4 regions of the Neobacillus sp. PVCKKU3 genome follow, and region 2 is predicted to be linked to each of the others. Evidence: riboswitches for the same ligand, from Rfam matches in the RefSeq annotation. Region 2 holds a riboswitch; each other region holds the start of a gene.
What was found. A riboswitch is a leader RNA that binds a small molecule or an ion and turns the genes downstream of it on or off. The one in region 2 is predicted to bind S-adenosylmethionine.
Positions count from the first base shown of each region.

Region 1: another riboswitch for S-adenosylmethionine. It lies ahead of metK (methionine adenosyltransferase); the one in region 2 lies ahead of ACNQGS_RS15540 (homoserine dehydrogenase).
Region 3: another riboswitch for S-adenosylmethionine. It lies ahead of ACNQGS_RS20415 (methionine biosynthesis PLP-dependent protein); the one in region 2 lies ahead of ACNQGS_RS15540 (homoserine dehydrogenase).
Region 4: another riboswitch for S-adenosylmethionine. It lies ahead of ACNQGS_RS27430 (5-methyltetrahydropteroyltriglutamate--homocysteine S-methyltransferase); the one in region 2 lies ahead of ACNQGS_RS15540 (homoserine dehydrogenase).

Region 1 is NZ_JBLVQN010000005.1:25,898-30,552, forward strand. It holds gene ACNQGS_RS04825 (hypothetical protein) at 1-388, shown strand, start outside; gene pckA (phosphoenolpyruvate carboxykinase (ATP)) at 437-2,023, opposite strand; SAM riboswitch class I at 2,287-2,420, shown strand; gene metK (methionine adenosyltransferase) at 2,685-3,887, shown strand; gene asnB (asparagine synthase (glutamine-hydrolyzing)) at 4,120-4,655, shown strand, end outside.
Region 2 is NZ_JBLVQN010000021.1:68,222-72,876, reverse strand. It holds gene ACNQGS_RS15560 (TIGR01777 family oxidoreductase) at 1-116, shown strand, start outside; gene ACNQGS_RS15555 (YfhE family protein) at 212-340, shown strand; gene ACNQGS_RS15550 (YfhD family protein) at 455-637, shown strand; gene ACNQGS_RS15545 (DoxX family protein) at 786-1,280, opposite strand; gene ACNQGS_RS15540 (homoserine dehydrogenase) at 1,773-3,008, opposite strand; SAM riboswitch class I at 3,075-3,186, opposite strand; gene ACNQGS_RS15535 (GNAT family N-acetyltransferase) at 3,263-3,934, opposite strand; gene ACNQGS_RS15530 (GNAT family N-acetyltransferase) at 3,957-4,619, opposite strand; gene ACNQGS_RS15525 (carbon-nitrogen hydrolase family protein) at 4,638-4,655, opposite strand, start outside.
Region 3 is NZ_JBLVQN010000033.1:51,049-55,703, reverse strand. It holds gene ACNQGS_RS20425 (bifunctional homocysteine S-methyltransferase/methylenetetrahydrofolate reductase) at 1-1,363, opposite strand, end outside; partial or broken gene ACNQGS_RS20420 (PLP-dependent transferase) at 1,474-1,710, opposite strand; gene ACNQGS_RS20415 (methionine biosynthesis PLP-dependent protein) at 1,710-2,822, opposite strand; SAM riboswitch class I at 2,905-3,019, opposite strand; gene ACNQGS_RS20410 (helix-turn-helix domain-containing protein) at 3,118-3,462, opposite strand; gene ACNQGS_RS20405 (polysaccharide biosynthesis protein) at 4,278-4,655, shown strand, end outside.
Region 4 is NZ_JBLVQN010000063.1:2,477-7,131, reverse strand. It holds gene ACNQGS_RS27435 (multidrug effflux MFS transporter) at 1-1,059, opposite strand, end outside; gene ACNQGS_RS27430 (5-methyltetrahydropteroyltriglutamate--homocysteine S-methyltransferase) at 1,248-2,375, opposite strand; SAM riboswitch class I at 2,457-2,555, opposite strand; gene ACNQGS_RS27425 (peroxiredoxin) at 2,768-3,385, shown strand; gene ACNQGS_RS27420 (hypothetical protein) at 3,597-3,803, shown strand; gene ACNQGS_RS27415 (aldolase catalytic domain-containing protein) at 3,913-4,655, shown strand, end outside.

The DNA of each region.
Region 1 (4,655 bases), on a different contig from region 2:
TCCAGGAGTTTGGAATCTACAATTCACAGTTGGCGGCAAGCAGGTCGGTGAATTTTCCATATATGTAAAGGAGCCATATATCTCAATTGGGAAATCGACACTAATGATTTCTGCGGAGGACCTTTATGCCGGCTTTTATGAACACGAGGTTATCGAAGTCGAAGGCACCGATCTTCCTGACGAAATAGAATTGGAGATATTTCAACTAGAAACTGCCGAGGCAACGACATTTACTTTTAAGAAGGCTGCAGACTATACAACCACTGATGGAAAGCATATTACTGATTATGGCGGCGGGTTTACAATTAAAAAGAGCGGCAAATATCGATTTACTGTTCTCCAACAATCACAGGCTGTTGAAGTGAGGAAACCAACTGATGGAAAATAAAGAAAGAGGCTGACCGAATTACGGTACAGCCTCTTTTTCCTTAGGCATTTATGCGATTGGTCCGCCTTTTTCTTCAATCTCGACGGCAACGTTAGCGAATTTCTTAAAGTTCTCACGGAATTGCTCTGCCAATTCTTTTGCCTTTTTTTCATAAGCATTAGGATCCGCCCATGTTTTAATCGGCTGAAGCACTTCATCAGGGACCCCAGCAATATGGAGCGGGATATTTAGGCCAAAGAATGTATCCTTAACAGTTTCTACGTGATTTAGTTCTCCTTCAAGAGCTGCCTGCACCATTGCTCTTGTATATGAGAGTTTCATACGATTGCCGACGCCGTATTCTCCGCCAGTCCAGCCTGTATTAACCAAAAACACATTAACGTTATGCTCAAGTATTTTTTCTCCTAGCATTTCGGCATAGCGTGTAGCCGGCAGCGGCAGGAATGGTGCACCAAAACAGGTTGAGAAGGTTGCCTGCGGTGAAGTAATGCCACGCTCTGTTCCAGCAAGCTTTGATGTAAATCCGCTTAAGAAATGGTACATGGCTTGTTCCCTTGTTAATTTAGCGATTGGCGGAAGAACACCAAATGCATCTGCAGTTAAAAACACAATGGTATTCGGGTGCCCGGCAATGCTAGGCTGGACAATATTATCAATGGCCTCCATTGGATATGCGGCCCGAGTGTTTTCTGTTAATGTTCCATCATCGTAATCCGGAATTCTCGATTCCTGGTTAATCACAACATTTTCAAGAACGGTCCCGAAACGGATGGCATCAAAGATTTGCGGTTCTTTTTCACGGGATAGATTAATACATTTTGCATAGCAGCCGCCTTCAATATTAAAGACGCCATTTGATGACCAGCCGTGCTCATCATCGCCGATTAGACGGCGATTAGGGTCTGCGGAAAGAGTTGTTTTTCCAGTTCCGGATAAACCGAAGAATAATGCTACATCCCCTTCAATGCCGACATTCGCTGAACAGTGCATAGAGAAAATATTGTTTTCAGGCAGTAAATAGTTCATGACAGAGAAAATTGATTTTTTCATTTCCCCCGCATATTCAGTTCCTCCAATTAGAACTACGCGGCGTTCAAATGATATAATAATGAAGGTTTCAGAATTCGTACCGTCGACTGCCGGGTTTGCTTTGAAATTAGGGGCAGAAATTACTGTAAATTCAGCTTCATGAGTCAGAAGTTCATCTTCCGAAGGCCGAATGAACAACTGGTGGGCAAAAAGATTATGCCAAGCAAATTCATTTATGACTTGAATCGGCAGTTGTGATTTCTTATCAGCACCAGCAAAGCCTTTAAATACATATACTTCTTCTTGCTGTTTTAAGTATTCTAATACCTTATTATAAAGATGATCGAAAGTCTCTTGTGAGATTGGCTGATTTAAAGAACCCCAGGCAATTTTATCTTTGGTTGACTCCTCCAAAACAGTGAATTTGTCTTCTGGAGACCGCCCAGTATATTTTCCTGTTGAAACACGAACCGCTCCGGTGGAAGTGAGTGTCCCTTCTTTTCTGCTGAGGATTTTTTCAACTAGCTGCGGCACAGATAATTGGACTTGGACATTACTTTCATTAAGTAATTCCTTTAATTCATTTGGGATATGAACAGAATTCATTTAATGAACCTTCCTTTTTATGGTTTTTTTAATTTGATATATTAATATTGAATAGTATAACACAATTAAAATAATAGTCTATACTAATTAGCGAAATTATGCTGTATTTTATACCTTATTCTAAAGGTGATTAAAAAGTCATGAAAAAAACAGTTTAAGCATATTTTGTATCATACTCCATTGTATATTTTGGTTAATGTTGCTAAAAAATACATTGACATACTTTAAGAATCTGGGGTATGATTTAACCTTGAACGGATACTCTCTTATCCCGAGCTGGTGGAGGGACAGGCCCTATGAAACCCAGCAACCTGCAACTAGGAAAATGTCTATTTTTAGTCGTTTTTCGGGCAAAGGTGCTCAACCTGATGCAAGGCTAGTCCTTGAACGATAAGAGTGAAAGGCACGCAAAATGTTTGCATTCAACCTTTCCTCATGGAAAGGTTTTTTTGTCTATTTGGCAAACACACGTGCTGTTTGAATCGCTTTACTAATCTTCTAAAGAATCTCGGTTGGGTTTTTTCGGTAGTATTTCATAAAAACCTGATGTTTATTTCATACTATTAGGGATGAGTTCCGTATCAAAATGGAGGTTATTTGGAAAGGGTGTTAACCTTTGAAAAGTGAGCCTCATTATTTCATTATTATAGGAGGAATTCAGATGTCACTAAAACGCCATTTGTTCACTTCTGAATCAGTAACTGAAGGTCATCCTGATAAGATTTGTGACCAGATTTCTGATTCTATTTTAGACGCCATTCTAGCAAAGGATGCAAATGCCCGCGTAGCTGCTGAAACATCAGTAACGACCGGCTTAGTTCTAGTTGCCGGCGAAATCACTACCTCTACATATGTAGATATCCCAAAAATTGTTCGTGAGACGATCAAAGAAATTGGCTATGTTCGTGCGAAATATGGCTTTGATTCGGAAACATGTGCGGTGTTAACCTCTATTGATGAACAGTCTCCTGACATTGCTATGGGTGTCAATCAAGCACTTGAAGCTCGTGAAGGTCAAATGTCAGATAAAGAAATTGAAGCAATTGGTGCAGGTGACCAAGGTTTAATGTTCGGCTTCGCCTGTAACGAAACGAAAGAGCTGATGCCTCTTCCGATATCTTTAGCCCATAAGCTTGCCCGCCGGTTGACGGAGGTTCGTAAAGAGGATATCCTTCCATACCTTCGTCCGGACGGAAAAACACAAGTAACGGTCGAATACGATGAGAACAACAAACCGGTTCGGATTGATACAATTGTTATTTCCACCCAGCACCATCCGGAAATTGGACTAGAGCAAATCCAGCGCAATGTTAAGGAACATGTTATTAATCCGGTTGTACCAAAAGAATTAATCGATGAAAATACAAAATATTTTATAAACCCAACCGGCCGCTTCGTAATCGGCGGACCGCAGGGGGATGCAGGACTGACTGGCCGTAAAATTATCGTGGATACTTACGGAGGCTATGCCCGTCACGGCGGCGGCGCTTTTTCCGGTAAGGACCCGACAAAGGTTGACCGTTCTGCCGCTTATGCTGCACGTTATGTTGCTAAAAATATTGTCGCAGCAGGTTTAGCTGAAAAATGTGAAGTCCAGCTTGCCTATGCGATTGGTGTAGCAAGACCGGTATCGATTTCCATCGATACTTTTGGCACAGGCAAAGTCAGCGAACAGGTATTGGTTGACTTAGTAAGTAAAAACTTCGACCTGCGCCCTGCAGGAATCATTAAAATGCTGGATTTACGCCGCCCCATTTATAAGCAAACAGCAGCTTACGGACATTTTGGCCGTACGGATGTTGATCTTCCTTGGGAACGCACTGATAAGGCAGATGCATTACGTGAGCAGGCAGAAGGAAAATAATATGGAGTGGGAGTTGCATTAAGGTGTAACTCCCATTTTTCATTAAACGTCTATTTTCTTGTTCAGTGTTTTAAAAATTGGAATAAAATGTTTAAGTAGGACTATTGAAGTGAAAAATGATGATACATGATTTTCCTTTTGTTCACAGTGCCATTTTTGAAAAAAAAGTGGTAGTATTAGAGAGTATGTTTTTACAAAAGGATATTTTGAAATAGAGTAGGTGAGGTACATAATGTGCGGTTTTATCGGTTGTGTACATGACAAAACGCAAAATTATCGTGACGAAGAAAAGCAGCTTTTTAAAAATATGAACGATATTATAACCCATCGTGGACCAGATGATGATGGTTATTATGATGATGATCATATTCAATTTGGTTTCCGCCGGTTAAGTATCATTGATATTGAATCCGGGCACCAGCCGCTAACGTATGAAAACGAAAGATACTGGATTATTTTTAACGGTGAAATTTATAACTATGTCGAGCTTCGTGAAGAGTTGCTCAAAGAAGGACTAACTTTTTCCACAAGCTCTGATACAGAGGTTATCATTGCTCTCTACAGCCATCTAAAGGAAAAAGCAGTTGAACGCTTGCGCGGGATGTTTGCTTTTGTTATCTGGGATAAGCAGGAACAAACACTTTATGGGGCTCGAGATCCGTTTGGAATTAAACCATTCTTTTATATGGAGGATGGTGACAGAACCTTCTTTGCTTCTGAGAAAAAGAGCATTTTGCTGGCTCTTAAAAATGATGTGCTGGATTATGA
Region 2 (4,655 bases):
AAATGAGCACACTGGTTGTCGATGGGCAGAGAGTACTGCCAAATAAACTTTTGGAATCCGGCTACACCTTCCAATATCCAGATTTAAAACCTGCCCTGAAAAATATATTTTCCTAAAGACAGTATCTTTCCTCATCGATAAGGCAAAAATGGTGAAGTGTACATTATGTACCATTTTTACCTAATTCAAATAGTTGAAAGGAATGAGCATGATGTCAGAAAATAAGAAGCGCAATAAGGATCGGGAAAGAACTAATTTAACAAGTATGCAGGAGGTCGCGTACGGCCATGAGTTTAAAATGGCGGACCGGGCCGGTGGCTACACGAAACGTAAAAGATAACAACTAAAAACTTTATATAATTTTTCCATTAATGGACCCCTTGCCATTTGCAAATGCTAGTAAAGGGAGCAGGCCTTTTGCTCCACTAGTGATAAAATGAAAGGGGTTTTTTTAATGGGCCGTTCACACGGACATAAGAGTCGTGACAAAAACAAAGCCTCACTTCCACAAGTACCGAAAAATATGAAATCAGATGGACAGGACGTAGAATTCTCCAAGGAAATGGCTGATGGAGCTGATTTAGAGGCAATGGCGCGCGCAAATGCGGCAAATCAGCGCGTCAGAAATCGAAAATAATAAATGAAAACTCGCCGATTGGGGAGTCCGAAAGGACGGTTCATGGGGCGTAGTTGAATTTATACTTTTAGCAAAAAAAGAAGAAGCAGGATTCCTGCTTCTTTAATGTATTTAAAGGGGGAGTTAACGATTATTAATTGGTGCTGCCTTATTGCGTTTTTACCTCATTTACATGAGCTTTTTTGAAATAGCCTTTGATAAAAGGAACTGCATATCGGTCAAGACCGAAGTAGTAAGCTCCTGCACCTGCGAATAACAGAATCATCGCGGCTGTATAAAGAATTGGGTTCGTGCTTGTCGTACCTGCCAGCATAAAGTTCAAGTTCATAAATGCACCGGCAATCAAGGCTGGGATTGTGGCTAAACCAACGATTAAACCAAGACCGACTAACATTTCTCCCCAAGGTATTAATGTATTAAAAATTCCCACGTTAGGCATAGCGAATTGCTGTAAGAAATCTGCATACCATGCTTGAACCGCAGGGTGTTCGCCAGTTGCTGCCGCCATTGCTCCTTTTAGGAACCCTGTAGCATCGAAACCGCCAGTTAACTTATGATAACCTGCTTCTATCCATTGTAATCCAAGCCAAACACGTAATACTGTCCAAACAACAGCTGCGTAAGGAGTTTTGTACCATCTCATCATAATCATCTCCATAGTTTTTTTGTGAAGTATTTCACAAATTTAACTTTAAGTTATTCCCTTATGAAAGGGATTGATCAGCTAGCTGTGTCTTGTAAGGAAGTCTTTGTGAATTGCTTCACTATCTTCTTTACACTTTTAATATACTCTCCTGCTATTGAAAAAACAAGGGCTTTCACAGTTTCTTAACATATTAATGTTAGATATATGAAGAGATTGTGAACGCAATACAGCACGTTCCCCCTCCTCTTTTGTGAACAATGTTAATAATGTGGACAACACCAGCTAACCCCTTATAAAACCTGATTTTTACAATCAGCTTTTCTGTTAATAACTAACGGTGGATAACCGCTTTCAAAATTGTGGATAATGTGCATAACATTGTGGACTACCTATAAATACAGGACTTTAGATGTGGAAAAAACACTGGATAAATGAACGTCCATACATAACAAAAGGAGCATCACATAAAAGATGCCCCTCAATCCAACCCTATAATGCCTTCGCTTCCTCAATACCCCTCACGAGGAATTCTTCCTTACCCAGGATCGAAAAATATTGAACCGATGGTTGCCTTTGCGCAAGCTGTTCGATGTCCTTTTTGGAACCCTTTAGGACAAAGATTCCCTCAGAGATTTCATCCACCAGGGTAATCGCGGGACTGCCATATTTTTGGACCAGACCCTGGACCAGCCAGTACTCCCTCTGGTGTTCATTTTTCAATTCAATGTCCTCCCCTGAGGTTTTCAAATAATTAGATTTCGTCACGTGGCTTTGACATACGTGGACCAAATCCTCGATTATGGCACTAGCCGTTGGGTACATACCTGCGCCCGGTCCTTGAAGGGTGATTTCACCAACGATATCAGATTTTACATTTACCGCATTCTCCACTCCCTCAACATGGTAAAAAGGGTGCTCAGAGCCGACCAGAACCGGCTTCACCGTTGCCTGGATGCGGGCGCCTGACTTCCAGATGCTCGCAATATGTTTAAACCTTAACCCTAAGTTTTGCGCTGCTTCAATCAATTCACTCGTAATAGACGTAATCCCTACCCGTTCAACATCACGCCAGTCAGGCTCTTCTCCAAATGCCAGCCTGCTTAAGATCATTGTTTTATAAAAAGCATCATAGCCTTCCACATCATTGGTCGGATCCGCCTCGGCATAGCCATTTTCCTGCGCCCGCAACAAGCTTTCGGCAAATGACTGCCGTTTTTCCCTCATTTCGGTCAAGATGAAATTGGACGTTCCATTGAGGATTCCCAGGATCCGCTGGACACGATTAATTTTTAAAAGCTGACCGAGCGTTTGAATGACCGGAATCCCTCCAGCCACTGTCGCCTCAAAACCAACCGACACCTGATGCTGTTCTGCCAACTCGATAAGCTCATTCCCGTGGTGGGCAAACATCTCCTTATTCGCTGTAATGATGTGGCAGCCCCGTTGGATTGCTTTTTTCAAGTAGGAAAAAGTCGGGTCTTTATCCACGATGCATTCAATCACGACATCAAGCTTCGGCAATTGCAGAATTTCTTCGAAGTCAGTTGTCAGCAGAACATTCCCGCTAATATCCCGCGGCTTTTGCTTATTTCTAACAAGGACGGCAGCAACCTCTACTTCCTTCCCTAATTCTGCCGCCAGCTCATTGCTATGTGATTGAATCGTCCGATAAACCCCTTCACCTACCGTACCGAACCCGAGAATTGCCACATTAATTACAGACATGTCTGCCACCCCTTTATTTTTTTGAAAAATAAAAACCCTCTTCATAAGAAGAGGGCTCTATTCCTCCTCTTATCTATCAGGCTACAAATAACCTGCAGGAATTAGCACCTTTTCAAGGAATACCTTGAAGGTTGCCGGGCTTCATCGGGCCTAGTCCCTCCGCCGCTCTGGATAAGAGTATTTATTTAATTTTTCATTAAATTTCCAAAGATATATAAAAAGTATATTATCTGAATTTTCAAGTGTTGTCAATATTAAAGTGGCAAAAGGGCGACCGTTTCTTTTGCTGCTAACTTCTCAACCATGTCCAGCCATTCCTGTGGTTTATTGGAAAGCACAGAATAATAGGTAGTTAGAAAGTCTTTGACAAGTGATGCCGGTATTTCAGCGATTTCTTCCTTAATCGGCATGAAGCATAGATCAAGCCCAGACACAGCTTCCCCATTGTTTTCCCAAGACGGGTGAACATAGGCAAGGTCAAGGCGCTTATAGCCTAAATGTGACAGAACCTCACGGCGCACGTACGGGTCCATGACCTTCACACCGCCAAATTCGTGTTGCTCTACACGGTATGGGTCATAGATTTCGGCAAACATTCCGAACAGCTCCTTACCGTTTTGGGCAGCAAGCTGTTTTAAGTCTTTTAGACGATTTTCAGCTAAAAATCGGCCAAGCGAGAGGCCCGGTTTGCTGATGATCGTGAAGTCGGTCATCGCAATATTCCAGTCAGGATAATAGCGGTACTCAGTCGCACCGACGACCTGGTCCTGATTGACGGCAACGAATACGCGGATACTTGGGTCTTCTAACGGTTCTTTCCACAATTCATAATCTAGGACCTCTTCCGGTGGAAAAATCTGTCCCATTAAATCGTGAAGCTTTTTAAAATTAGGGTCTTCAATATTGGTAATGCGTTTAAATTCCATTGGTTCTGATTCCCCTTATAAATTATTTAAATGGGTTCTTCCATTCCATTAATGCCGCATTGTTAAATGATTCTTCATCCTCTAAATAGTTTCTGGCGACACCGATTGGCACACGTCCGCAGCGAAGGAGAAAGCTGATAACAGGATCCTTCAGCTCGCCCTTGATGACAGCGTCGAGATACCCTTCCGGCGTCATTTTTTCAGCCACTTTATGATACCCCGGCATCCGCCCGCCGCCAAGAAGACGGTCATACCCTTTTTCAATGACCACATGGTACATGGCATGCATCATTAATTTTCCGAGTCCCAGCTTGCGGTACTTCGGACGGACGCTGATATCGACAATGTAGAGGGTGTTGCCGTTCGGATTATGGTTGCGGATATAGCCGTGGTCGGTCACTTCTTCCCATGTATGGCTGTGATTAGACGGGTCCAACTCGACACAAACTCCGGTCAGGGAGCCCGCCAATTCCCCATTGATTTCAACGCATAATGCCCCTTCCGGAAACAGTGTCACATGATTCGTTAATTGTTCTTCATTCCACCAAAGCTCGGATGGAAAAGGAGGCGGGAAGCATTCGGACTGGATTTCGATGAGCTGATCAAAGTCCTCCATTGTGTAATTACGTATACAAACCGGCAGCGGCCGGTCCTGATCATAAACGTAAAATTCACTGCGATACATGAAAAGGCCCCCCTCGTTTTAATTCCAATCTGTATA
Region 3 (4,655 bases), on a different contig from region 2:
CCTTTCCGGAAAAAGATAAACCTTCATTTAATTGTTTAATCATTTGAATCAGTTCAAATGAAGAAACATCATAAACGGAAGAAGCCCCCGGAAAATCGCCTACACGCGCAGGGTCGCCAGTGATTGCCAGAACATCATGCATTCCTAACGTGTGTAAACCCATCAAATGGGATTGCAGACCGATAATGTTGCGGTCCCGACAGGATATATGGATAAGCGGCCGTATTCCTAGTTCTTTTTTTGCTAAATAGCCTAAAGATTCATTGGAAATCCTCACTTGCGCAAGAGAATTATCTGCTAGTGTAATCGCATCAATTCCTGCTTCCTTTAAAACCTTTGCCCCTTCAAAAAACTTCGTTGTATCAAGCTTTCTTGGAGGATCTAATTCCACGATAACTGATGGCCGTTCCTGCACAATATCTTGAAGAGGGGTGTAGTCCCGCTTGGCAGGACGATCTTCAACTATGATTTTCTTTGGTTTTAATTCTACTATTTTATCTGTTATCGGAGTGCTGTTTTTTAATTCGGTGGCAAATGCCCTGATGTGTTCAGGTGTTGTGCCGCAGCATCCTCCTAAAAGTCGGACACCTTGCTTGCGGAATTCAGCCGCAGACCTGCGGAAGTAATCGGCATCACCATCATAATGAAACTTTCCATCCGTATAAGCAGGGAGACTGGCGTTTGGATAGGCTGAAAGAAAGGCTCGCTTAGGCAGCTCGATTTGTTCGAGCGCAACCAGCATATGATGCGGGCCAAGCCGGCAGTTTAGGCCGACAACGTCAGCGCCTAGCCCTTCAAGTCTCTGCAGAGCATCATTGACAGGAGTACGGTCCTGCAAAATTCCCGGTTCTGCAAGGGAAACTTGCGCAACAATTGGCAGATTGGTTTCCTTTCTGGCGATGGTCAGGACGGTTTCAAGCTCTTCCAGGTCGTAAAAGGTTTCGAGTAAAAGGCCGTCAACTCCCTCTAATAAAAGGCAATACAGCTGCTCGCGAAAGCTCCGTTTAATTTCTTCTATTGAAATGGATTTGGGCTTGATGCCGCGGTTGCCCCCCAAGGTCCCAAGCACATAGGCACGGTTCTCGGCAGCTTTTTTGGCATTTAGTACAGCGGCACTGTTGATGTCCTTGACTGAATCCTCCAGCCCGTATCGTCCAAGCTTTAAATAGTTGGCCGCATAGGTGTTCGTTTGAATAATATCGGCACCGGCATCTATATAGGCTTTATGGATATTCTGAATTTGCTCAGAGCGGGAAAGATTCAATTCTTCAAAACAGGAATCTTTGCCATAGGAATAAAGCATTGTTCCCATGGCCCCGTCGGCAATCAAAATTTGATTTTGTAATTTTTCTAAAAAACTCATCGTTATTCTCCTTGAGAGAGCTTATTCACCTGCAGCTTTTCCAAAGCTTGTGAAAAGTCCTTAATCAAGTCTTCAGGCTTTTCAAGTCCGACTGAAAGTCGCAGCAGGCTCCCAGAAGAGAAGGCAAACCCTTGGGTTCCGCCTTCGAGTTCTGCAATAATATCCTCCAGAGCTTCCCGGGTTGGATTTAAGCTGCGGGCGTAATCGTATTTTCCAAAACTGTCAATTTCAAACTGATGAAAGGTAGATGCATGCTGGATCGGGACACTGACTGCTCCTGTTTGTGCATCCATTTTATGCCGATTATGAAGAAGTCTAGTTTCAAAACTAAATTCTTCGTGTTCCATCACACATTAACTCCTTCAACTAACTTAGCAAAAGCCTGCTCTAGGTCAAAAATAATATCCTCTGCATCTTCAATTCCTACAGAAAAACGCAATAGACGGTTACAGACACCTTGTGCAATTCGGATTTCTTCCGGGATATCAGCGTGGGTCTGGGTCGCTGGATACGTGATAAAGCTTTCGGTTCCGCCAAGGCTTTCAGCAAACGAAATCAGTTTTATGTTTTGTAGGAACGGATTTACCCACGTTTCATCTTTAATACGGAAAGAAACCATTCCGCCTCTTCCTGGATAAAGGACATCTGTCACCGCATCGCTATTGGAAAGAAACTCAACAACAGCCTTAGCGTTTTTCTCATGCCGTTCCATACGGAGCGACAATGTTTTCATCCCGCGCATTAACAACCAGGAATCGAAGGGGCTTAAAACGGCACCCGCACCGTTATGATGGAAGGCCAATGCTTCACAAAGTTCCTTACCCTTCGCGACAATCAGTCCAGCTAGAACATCATTGTGGCCTCCAAGGTATTTCGTTGCACTATGAATCACGATATCTGCACCAAGTGCAATCGGCTGCTGCAGAAGAGGGGTATAGAAGGTGTTGTCCACAATTAACAAAATGTCATGCGATTTGGCAATTTTTGCAATGGCGGCAATATCGGCTTCCTGCATAAGCGGATTAGTTGGTGTCTCCAAGAAGATTGCTTTTGTATTTGGTGTAATGTTGTTTTCAACCTCTTCAGGACAACAGGTATTTACATATTGGCTTTTCAAGCCCCACTTTTGAAAGCCTTTTTCGAGCAAACGGTAGGTTCCGCCATATAAATCCTCGCTGACAAGCCATTCGTCACCAGACTGAAATAAGGAAAGAATTGTTAAAATGGCCCCCATTCCAGAGCTGCAGGCAAAGCCCTGATCTCCACCTTCTAAATCGGCGATGGTTTTCTCAAGCAACTGGCGTGTCGGATTTCCGGTTCGAATATAATCAAAGCCTGTTGATTGTCCAATCCCCTCGTGCCGGAATGCAGTTGAAAAATATACTGGGGGATTAACGGTTCCTGTTGTAGTTTCACTGCGGTTCCCAATTTGAGCAAGTTTCGTATCGATTTTATACATTGTTGTCTACACTCCTTTTTGATATTAAAAAAAGGCCTTCTATAAGAAGAAGACCTTTGCATGTACAATACATCTGTCACTCTTCTTATCTCGCAAATTAGTAACAATTTGCAGGACTTAGCACCGTTTCAATGTTAAAGACATTGAAGGTTGCTGAGGTGTCACCGGGCCCTTCCCTCAACCTCTCTTGATAAGAACATATTAATATTTTGACTATTTATAAAATTTACTACACTATATGAATGGTGTCAATGTATTTTCTTTATTTCTTGTTTAAGTTGTTGAAGTAAGCGTTTTATTGATTTTTTTCCCAGATTTTGAATTTAATATAGTTAATGTATTCTCGGAAATCATCTTTATTTATTCCGTCTTCAATTGCCTTTTCAATAATTTTCTTCCATTCTTCGTCCAGTTCATTTTCGCTGGGGGATAAATCATCATTATCAAGTCCAGTCAGCAAATATTCTAAAGTGACATCTAAAGGTCTTGCCACTTTTTGTAAAAAATAAATGGATGGGTTTTTATTAAGGTTCCGCTCGATGTAACTTAGATATGATTTTGAGACGTTCGCGAGTTCAGCAAGCTCAGTTATCGAAAAATTTTTTTGCTTTCGTAATTTTTTTATTCGTTCACCAATCATAGTAATCTCCCTTATTCCCTAATTTCAATTGATTGTTTGTTCCAGGAACCGGCCTGAAAGAAACTAAGAATAATTAATTTTGACTGAAACGATGAAGATCGCCAAAAGACTTGAATATAAGATTTAGAGGAAAAATTAATCTAAATAAATAGGTTTCTAAAAACTTTGATATTGGAAGGTCGAATTTGGTGAATATGTAAAATAATTATTTTTCCACAGTTAAGAATATTATAACTTACTTTTAGTTCTCTTTAAAGAACAAATCGAAAGAGAGCTATACAATATTTTTACTTGATTTTCATAAAGAAGAGGTTAAAGGCTGTGCAATATAAAGAATTGCAGTAAATATTTTATGGATATTTCAATAAAAAAGTGAGTCGAAAAATTTAACCTTAGTTGTTCTTTACCAAGAACTATTCGTTTGTTATAATGTTAATAATGAAAGAGGGATTCATATTAATAAAAGTTAGGAAAAAAGATTTAGGTAAAATTGACCAATTTATATTATTGGTATTTTTTTAATAATTACGTTCTTTATATAGCACGTGTTTTGTTGTCTAACGAACAATCGCAATTTCTATTAATAATGGGTGATGTCTCCTTACCACTATCAATGGAGGCACTCGGTCATGCTGTGGGTTGAGAAGAACCTTAGACGCTTGTCGTCGATAGTGTGATGTGAGGGGGGGTTGGATGCCCTGTTTTACCATTAAAGCTTTTGCTTAGGCGGGATTCAAGAACTCTTCTAATCAAAAGCTTTAATTTAATAATCAGCATTAACATGTTATTTATTGCACCTAAAAAGGGGGGGGATTATGACCTACCGACAGAGATTGTCTATATTTTTTTTGGTTGATTCTTGTATCGTCATTAGTGTTATCTTTTTCAGCCGATTTCTGGTTGATGCAACTACAAATGTGTTCACCGTCTTGAATTTATTTACTTCAATCGCCATTTTATTAAGTCATCATACTTTTTCATTTATATTTAGGCTTTATAAAAAAGCCTGGCAATATGCCAGTATAGGGGAATCCATCCTTATTTTAAAGGTAGTTACATCTACTATCCTAATGGCGGCTGTTTTGCAGAAGCTGTTTTTCTATAAAGTTGATTTCAGGCTCTTGGCTGTCATTTGGTCCCTTCATATTTTGTTTATTGGCGGATCCAGATTTTGCTGGCGGATGTTTCGTGAT
Region 4 (4,655 bases), on a different contig from region 2:
ACTTCCCGCATTTTTTCCTTGTGTTTGCATGGCTAAGGAGAATCCTGCTGTATTTACCATTCCTACACTGGATACAACGAAAAACAATGGAATCAAAATCAAAATTAGCTTTGCCTGTAAAAATAAAAGAAGCAGTAAAATGATTCCGCCTGTTGCGGACATTCCCAATCCGAATTGGAACAGTTTAGCTTCAGGGATTCTCCCTGCCAACCTGCCTGTTGTTTGACTCATGATCATAATCCCGATTGCGTTGATCGCAAAGATCATGCTAAACATTTGCGGGGAGGCACCGTAAATATCCTGTACGACAAAGGGAGAACCTGAAATGTACGCGAACATGCCTGCAAAGACTAAGCCCTGCGCTAAAGCATATCCCATAAAGCTTCGATCCATGATTAGTTTTAAAAAAGGTCTAAATGTATTCTTCATGCCTCCAGCCGAACGCTTTTCTTTAGGCAGCGTTTCAGGCAAACCAAAAAGAATGACAAAAAACATTACGATTCCAATGATACTTAAAACAATAAAGACACCTTGCCATGGAAATGCTTTAAGCAGCTGCGCACCAATAATCGGAGCGAGGATCGGGGCCAGCCCGTTCACCAATGCAAGAAGTGCAAAAAACTTGGTTAATTCAGTTCCTGAATATAAATCTCTGACAATCGCCCTTGAAATGACAATTCCTGCTGATCCAGCAAAGCCCTGGATGAGCCGTAAGATAATTAATCCCCAAATGGAAGGGCTAAATACGCAAAGAAGGGACACGACAAAGTAAATCATTAAGCCAACCAAAAGTGGTTTACGCCGGCCGGTTACATCACTGATAGGTCCAGTGAGCAGCTGCCCTGATGCTAAACCGAGCACGAAAAGCGAAAGGCTAAGTTGGACAGAAGATGCATTTGTATGGAAATCTTTTGCGATATTTGGCAGGGCCGGTAAATACATATCAATGGATAAAGGGCCGAATGCTGCAAGTGAACCGAGAACAATCGCCATCCATACTCGTTTAGAACGAGAAAGCACTGCTTGATGATCCTCTGCCTTTTGTATGAAATCCCCCATATAGTAAGTCATGCCTCCAGTTATGTAAATCCAATCTAGTTACCTAAGATTTTATCATTCTATGTTAACAGATTATTCAATATTTAGGAATTCTTTAAAGTAGGAACATACAACCAATTTCAGAAATGATTAAATTGAAAAAGGCCGCCTTTCATCATAGAAATGGAAGGCGGCCTCTTCTAGTGGGTTTAAATGGTTCCCCAAACATCCTTAGCAATAGCCACTACATGTTTAATCTTATTCCACTGCTCTTCTTCCGTTAAAATATTTCCTTCTTCTGTGCTGGCAAAGCCGCATTGAGGGCTTACTGCCAGGTTTTCTAAAGGAATAAATTGGCTTGCTTCTTTAATTCTTGCTTTAATGGATTCTGGATCCTCGAGTTCTGGGAATTTAGATGTGAATAATCCTAGTACAACGGTTAGGTTAGGACGCTGGAAGCCTTTTAAAGGTTCGAAGTCACCAGAACGCTGATCATCATACTCTAGGAATAGCCCGTCCACATTTAGCTCAGCGAAAATGGCATCGGAAATTTGATCGTAACCGCCGCTTGTAATATAGGTGGATCTGAAGTTGCCGCGGCAAATGTGCATCGTAATTGTCATATCTTCCGGCTTATTGGCAATGGTTTCATTGATTGCACTTACTCTTGTTTTGATGATTTCATGTACATCCAAGCCAACTTTTTCAACCACTGCATTGATTCGCTCTTCTGAAACAAAATCAATCCAAGATGTGTCGTCTAATTGCAAGTAACGGCAGCCAGCATCATAGAAAGCCTGGATGGCTTTTTGATAAGCCGCTACGGTATCTTTATAAAGTTGTTCGATGTTGCCATTGTAATACTCATCGCCTTGAATTCTCGTAAATAACATATTCGGGCTTGGAATGGAGAACTTCGCCACTTGGCTGCCATCTCCATATTTTTCAACTGCCTGCTTTAAAAACTTGAAATGCTCGAGCATATAATGATCATTAAAGTCAACTTTGCCCACTACTTTAATGGCGTTGTTTCTTGTTTGGGCGCCTTTGAAGTTGCTGATATATTCATTTTCGAAAAATGCTACACCTTCCAAACCAGCCAGGAAATCCAAATGCCACCATGAGCGTCTAAACTCACCATCTGTAATGGATTTTAATCCTGCTCCAATTTGGTTTTGAACTAATTTCTCAATTTCTTGATCCTCAACCGCCTTCAGGGCAGCTGCATCAATTTCCCCATTGGCAAAAGCCTTTCTAGCTTCTTTAACCGGTTCTGTTCGAAGAAAGCTGCCGACATGGTCAGCTTTGAATGGAGTTTTTACTAGTGTTGCTGTCATTAATTATTCCTTCTTTCTCGGTGTAATAAAAAACCCTCTTCTCAAAAATAAGAAGAGGGGTAATAGCCATTACTAAATCTCTTCTTATCTTCAAGCACTCGCTTCTGGAATTGGCACAGTACGAACGTGTCTGCTGCCGAGGCTTCAAAGGGCCAGTCCCTCCACCTCTCTTGATAAGAATATTCGAAAATATTTAATTAACAGTAAAGATACACCTGTTCTGATTTTCTGTCAACAAAAATCTACAACACTATTATTGTGGTTGAATGGAAAAGCTATCCAAAATAGGCTCAATCGGACAAATACCTAAACATATATTATTTATGGTAACGCTATTAAAGAACGAACTGCAGCAAGGAATTAAGATTCAGGTGATGATCTGAGGTGAAACAATGGAATTTAACAGGCGAGAGGGTCATTTTGATGGATCTTCGCAGCCATTTTGTGCACAAACAACGGATATGGCGCCCCTATTTGAAGCAGACGCTTATGATCATGCAGATAAGAAAATAAAAAAGCTTCGTCTAGAAAGCTATCGTGGAAGCTGGGTTATTTTATTTTTTTATGCAAGTGATTTTACCTTTGTTTGACCGACAGAATTGGCAGCGGTCGCTGCTATTAAGGATCAACTAAAGACACTTAATACAAATGTCCTTGCTGTTAGCACGGACAGTGTGTATGCCCATAAAGTTTTCGCTGAGGTATCTCCTAATGCCTCTCAGGTATCATTTCCACTTCTAAGTGACCGAACACACCAAATCAGTAAAGCATACAGAGTCCTAAATGAAAAAGTTGGGGCAGCCTTAAGAGCAACCGTCATTATCGATCCAGATGGAATAATTGTATCCAAATTGGTATACCCATTAGAAGTTGGCCGAAATGTTTACGAAATACTAAGGATCATACAAGGAGTACAATACGGAAGAAGCACCGGAGAAGGAGTCCCAGCTAACTGGATTCCCGGTAATCCAGGAATCATTAGAGACCCAAAGTATATCGGAAGAATTTGAGGCATGGGGACGGTTCTCATGCCTCATTTAGGCTTTTAAGATCCTCAACATATATCATTGATTCCTTAATTTTGTCGTAATTTGTCGAAAAGTTAATAAAAATGTACGCGTTTTCACCTGATATGATAGGTTCTATACAAATATTCTAAATATTCATCCCTTTGTGACTACCCAGAAAAAATGGATAGATCGGTCTGTCAGGAGGTATAAAATGTGCCAGGAACACAGAAACAAAAATGTAGAAGTAAATTTTGAAATACCTGAAAACATAATCCAAAGTTTTAGAGATGCTGTTGAAAAAAATGGAAAGTCAATGAATGACGTGCTTAGGTTATATATGCAAAAATACATTTGGAAACAAAGTGAATTACAAAGAAATAGACAAATGCGACGTCAAAGTATTGGAGCCGAGAGATAGAAAAACTCCTAGAATTTCTAGACATGTAAGTTTGACACCTTTAAAAGATTCATGGTATATATATTCAAATTATGACGAATGAGCATAACCACAGGGGGAATTTAAAATTATGGAACATCGCAGCAAAATTTTAGATTGTACAATCCGTGATGGAGGTTTAGTTAACAATTGGGATTTCAGTGTTGAATTTGTCCAGGACTTGTATAATGGACTAAGTGCAGCAGGCGTTGAGTATATGGAGATTGGCTACAAAAACTCTGCTAAGCTTCTGAACGCAACTGAACCTAATCCATGGAGATTTCTAGATGATCAATTTTTGAAAGAAATCATTCCTGAGAAAAAGTTCACGAAGCTTTCTGCTCTCGTAGATATTGGTCGTGTTGATCCCAACGATATCCTGCCCCGTGAGCAAAGTGTGTTGGATATGATCCGGATAGCCTGCTATATCCGTGAAGTGGACAAGGGTCTGGAGCTTGTCCAAATGTTCCATGATTTAGGATATGAGACTTCGCTCAATATTATGGCTTTGTCCAGTGTGCCTGAACAGAAGCTTATTGAAGCCATGGAAATGGTCAAAGAAAGTCCAGTCGATGTTGTGTATATCGTGGACTCTTTTGGAAGCTTAGATCCGGCTGATATTGCGCATCAAGTGAAAAAGTTTCAAGCGATGCTACCTAACAAGCAGCTTGGTATTCATTCACATAACAATTTGCAGTTAGCATTTGCTAATACACTGACAGCACATCAAAATGGAGTTACCTTCCTGGATTCTTCTGTTTACGGCATGGGACGGGCGGCAGGGAACTGCAATACAGAGCTTCTTGTCAGCTACATAAAAAAACCAAGCTATGA